Regions from separate parts of the Bacillus sp. N5-665 genome, predicted to be linked through region 1. Evidence: riboswitches for the same ligand, from Rfam matches in the RefSeq annotation. Region 1 holds a riboswitch; the other holds the start of a gene.
What was found. A riboswitch is a leader RNA that binds a small molecule or an ion and turns the genes downstream of it on or off. The one in region 1 is predicted to bind S-adenosylmethionine.
Positions count from the first base shown of each region.

Region 1 (2,503 bases):
GATAGTTTTTTAGAATGTGTTGGTACTAAAGAAGCAATTACAGTTATAAAATCTCTTTTAAATAAATAGTGTGGACAATATAAAAACATAGAGGATTAACCGTTATGCTTTTATATTATTATCCTGCAAACTGCACAGCAGTATTTGCATGTAAAAAAGCGGTATCAAAAACAGGTACAGTAAGGTCGTTTTGGGAAATGAGCAATGGTATTTCAGTGCAGCCTAGCAATATACCTTCTGCGCCGTTTTGAATTAATGAGTTTGTAATTTGTAAAAGTTTTTCTTTTGATGTTTCTGAAATAATTCCTTTACTTAATTCATTTAAAATAACATGATGAATAAAATTTCTTTCCTCTTCATTTGGGATGATCGTCTCAATATTAAAATTTGTTAGACGTGATTTATAGAAGTCTTGTTCCATCGTTTGTTTCGTACCCAATAGTCCGATACGCTTTATATTCTGTTCTACCATTTCTTTAGCACTTACATCACCAATGTGAAGTAGTGGAATAGATATTGCATTTTCTACTTCTTCAGCAAATAAATGGACCGTATTGGAACACATTAATAAACAATCAGCTCCGGATTTTTCAACCTTTTTTGCAACTGTGACTAATTCGTTTTTCACTTCTTCATATTGATGATTTTGTAATAAAGTAGTTACTTCACCAAAGTCCATGCTATATAAAACAAGCTTTGCATTTTGATCATATTGAGAGAGTGTAAGTGTATTAATATGTTTATAGTATAACGATGTAGATTCCCAACTTAGTCCACCAATTAAACCGATTACTTTCATCGTACATTCCTCCCGTAACTATTTTGAATTCATTATTTCACAATTCCGATAAGAATACAATGGTTTAAACGTACCGTTAAACAAAAAATAAAAATAATTAGAAAAGTGTTGAAATTTATACTTATTAGTGCCATAATACGAATTACAAATTAATACTTATCCAGAGAGGTGGAGGGAACGGCCCTATGAAACCTCAGCAACCCCTATATAAATTTATAGGAAGGTGCTAATTCCGCAGAGGACACGATGTGTTTTTTGGAAGATAAGAGGATTCTTGAACGTGAAGAAAATGACCTCTTATGTAAGGGGTCATTTTTTGTTGTATAGAAAGGGAGTGTCGATGCATAATTCATTTTCAAAATAAATATAGAGTAATAAAAGTTGACTAATATGGGAGGGGAATTGTAATGAACAAATTATCAACAAAGTTAGTAGTAGCAATCGGAATTGGAGCAGCATTATACGGGATATTAGGACTTTGGGGATTTTCTATTGCACCAAATACATTTATTAAACCTGCATTAGCTATTTTAACCGTTTTTGGAGCGTTATTTGGTCCAGTAGCAGGACTTTTAATAGGACTTATCGGTCATACAGTAACAGATACAATCGCTGGATGGGGTATTTGGTGGGGTTGGGTTATAAGTTCAGGCATTATCGGCTTTGCAATGGGACTCATTCAAAAAAGAGTTAGCTTTAGTGTGAAAAACGGTATGTATAATAAGCGGGATATTTCTTATTTAGCCATTACTGGGTTAATTGGTATTGTCATTGCTATTATATTTGCTGGGGCATTCGATGTTATTGTGATGGGAGAACCATTTGACAAAATTGTTATACAAGTATTAGGAGCAACAATTGCTGATGTTATTGTATTTCTAGTTCTTGGATTGCCAATTACAATAGGTCTAGCTAAATCTAATAAGAAACATACACATTTAAAAATTGAAAAGTAGGGATGTTAACATGCAACCAATTATTTCTTTTGAACAATTCAGCTTTCAATATGAACATGCTGCGCAGCCTACTGTAAAAGACATTACATTTCATATATACCCTGGAGAAAAAGTACTAATTGCTGGACGAAGTGGTTCAGGGAAGTCAACTTTAGCTCATTGTATCAATGGGCTAATCCCCTTTTCTTATGGGGGGATTAGTACTGGTAATATTTTAATTGCCGGCAAAGATCCGAGGAAAGGCAGTGTTTTTGAACAGAGTAAACAGGTAGGAACAATTTTGCAAGATCAAGATGCTCAATTTATTGGTCTTACAGTAGAAGAAGATGTAGCTTTTTATTTAGAAAATGAATGTGTAAATCAAAATGAAATGAAAAAAATTGTTTCAGACTCATTAAAAAAGGTAAAGATGCATTCTTTTCATAAACAAAGTCCACATGAATTATCAGGAGGTCAAAAACAAACCGTTTCTCTAGCAGGGTTGTTAACAACGAATGCTGATATATTATTATTTGATGAACCTTTAGCGAATTTAGATCCTGTCAGTAGCTTACATACAATAGAACTTATTAAAGATATACATAAACAATATAATAAAACAATTGTAATTATTGAACATCGAATAGAAGAAATGTTAAATCTGGATTTAGATAAAATCATTTTAATGGATGAAGGGGAAATTGTTACGATAGGGACACCAGAAGAGATTTTTGCGTCAAATATATTACCATCTATCGGCTTAAGAGAG
Region 1 covers NZ_CP093325.1:2,864,397-2,866,899, reverse strand. Annotated here, with positions in the region: gene MNO09_RS17355 (macrolide family glycosyltransferase) at 1-69, shown strand, start outside; gene MNO09_RS17350 (aspartate/glutamate racemase family protein) at 119-799, opposite strand; SAM riboswitch class I at 953-1,068, shown strand; gene MNO09_RS17345 (ECF-type riboflavin transporter substrate-binding protein) at 1,207-1,755, shown strand; gene MNO09_RS17340 (ABC transporter ATP-binding protein) at 1,766-2,503, shown strand, end outside.

Region 2 (2,503 bases), 2.5 Mb from region 1:
CAAGACCTATGTCTAGCGCTGCTGCTACTAATCCAACTGTTAGTGAAATTTTTCCACCAGCCCAAGTACGCGCCCATATGTCTCTTCCTAAATCATCAGTTCCGAACCAATGCTCGCTACTAGGAGGTAAATTAGTTGCTTCTTTCACTTGTTCACTCGCAGTAAATGACGTTAAACTTTCGCCAACCAGTGAGAAAATAATAATTAGTAATAACGTCACTGCCCCTAAAACTGCTATAGGGTTTGATATAAACTTGCGAAACACTTCCTTCTTTCGACTAATCGTTTGCTGATCTTTATTTATCGTTAATTCTTTTTTCTCCTCATTCGTTAATAACTGTTTATTGATTTCATAAGCTCCCATTTAAATGTCCCCCCTCCTTACGTAATAGAACGAATACGCGGATCAACAATACGGTGAATAATATCTGTAATGAAAATACAAGAAATTAATAATGCACTATAGAAAATCGTTGTTCCCATAATGACCGGATAATCCCGGTTAAAAATACTATCTACAAAATATTTTCCTAGACCAGGAATGGAAAATATTTTTTCAATAACGAAAGTCCCTGTTAAAAGTCCAGCCATTAACGGTCCAACAAATGTAAGTACTGGAACAATCGCATTTCGAAGAGCATGTCTTATAATGATTTTCTTAATTGGTATGCCTTTCGCTCTCGCTAGCTTAATATAATCACTCTGCAAAACTTCAATCATATTAGAGCGAACAAATCTTGTAATAACCGCGATTGGTCCTAACGCTAATGCAAAGGATGGCAATACCGTATGTTCGAATGTGCCCCAAGACGCTACTGGTAAAAGTTCAAATTGAATAGCAAATACTTGTATAAATAGTGGTGCTAAAATAAAACTTGGAATAGAAATACCGAGAATCGCGAGTAAGCTCACACTATAATCAATTACTTTCCCATGATATAGAGCTGCAAATGTACCTGCTGCAATTCCGACTAATAATGAAATAACAAGTGCTTGTAAACCAATAATCGCTGATGGACCAAATCCTGTCGTTATAATTTCTGATACACCTTGACCTGTGGATTGAACAGATTCACCAAAATCAAAATGAACTACGCCATCTAAATAAGCAACATATTGATTCCATAACGGTTCATCAAGGTGATACTTCGCTCTCATGTTTTGTATCACTTCTTCAGGAAAGATTTTCGCATCTGATGAAAATGGATCCCCTGGAATGATATGCATAATCAAAAATGTTACTGTTGTAATGACCCATAGCGTGAACACCATAACCGATAGTTTTTTAATAACATACACTTCAATAACCCCCTAAACAAATGTATTTACTTTGTTTTATTGACATATTTGTTCCTATTACTTTTCCGCTTCTTAAAACACAAAAAGCCTTGATCTTAAAAAATAAGATCAAGGCTGAATAAACGAAGGCCCATCACTTATCTTTCAAGACTTGCTTGCTGGAATTAGCACGGTGTTCCTGTTACAGAACCCGCTGCTGAGGTGTCATAGGGCCAGTCCCTCTACCTCTCTGGATAAGTAAATTGCTATATTATTATTTGGTTCAAATTGTATATTTTGAATTATAATTCTGAAAAAATGAAAAGTCAATTAAATTGGATATATTTAGAAAAATCAGTTTTTATTTCTTACTACTATAGAGTTACCCTTAACAATCCGTTATACTTGTCATCATCGGCTTCTATAAAGTGAAACTTTAATCAGTGGGGGTTTTACGGGATAAACTCTTTATTAAAAAGAAACGTATCATTTCTTTTTATACTCCATTCGATAATATTACCGGACAAATAACCTCTGCATTTCACGAAGAACAGAATGTATTAGTATCCGAGAATGAAGACGGAGATGGTAAGAAGAAAAAATAACCTTGCGCGTGCGCAAGGTTATTTTTTCGTTTCTGCTTGAAAACGTTTATAGTATGTTGATGCTGTTGCAAAGTTAATTTCTATATCACGAATCAATGATGAGTCTTCTTCTTTAGCTAACTTCTGTAATTTTTTCATTGCTTGTTCCGATTCATTCAAGAAACCAGCGTATACCTCATGTTCTTGCTCTTTCGACTTTGGAACACGAATTTCTTTACGTATATTATCAATATCTTCTAGCATGCTAGTCGTTACTTTTTGCACATCTTCTTTATAGTTAGCATTCGTTATTTCCTTACCGCCCTTTTCTTTTGCCACTTCAAATAACTGTAGTGCTTTATTAATTTCTTTATTCATTTTCATATCGTATTTTTCATGTACTGCACGGTATTCTTTCATCTCTTCTGTTTGCTCAGTAGATTGCTCTACCTTTTCTTTCGGTTCTTTCGTATCTTTATTTCCATTACATCCTGCTAGAAGGATCATACTTCCCATTACAGCAATACCCAAAACCTTCTTCATCTCTTCTTCTCCTTTTATCTACAGCTACTACTCATTATAGTTTCTTTTATCTCCACTTGTTATTATACCGAGAACATCCTACTTTTTACACTTAAGAC
Region 2 covers NZ_CP093325.1:5,338,881-5,341,383, forward strand. Annotated here, with positions in the region: gene MNO09_RS29900 (ABC transporter permease) at 1-364, opposite strand, end outside; gene MNO09_RS29905 (ABC transporter permease) at 382-1,299, opposite strand; SAM riboswitch class I at 1,434-1,539, opposite strand; gene MNO09_RS29910 (DUF3951 domain-containing protein) at 1,722-1,883, shown strand; gene MNO09_RS29915 (hypothetical protein) at 1,902-2,405, opposite strand.
Region 2: another riboswitch for S-adenosylmethionine. It lies ahead of MNO09_RS29905 (ABC transporter permease); the one in region 1 lies ahead of MNO09_RS17345 (ECF-type riboflavin transporter substrate-binding protein).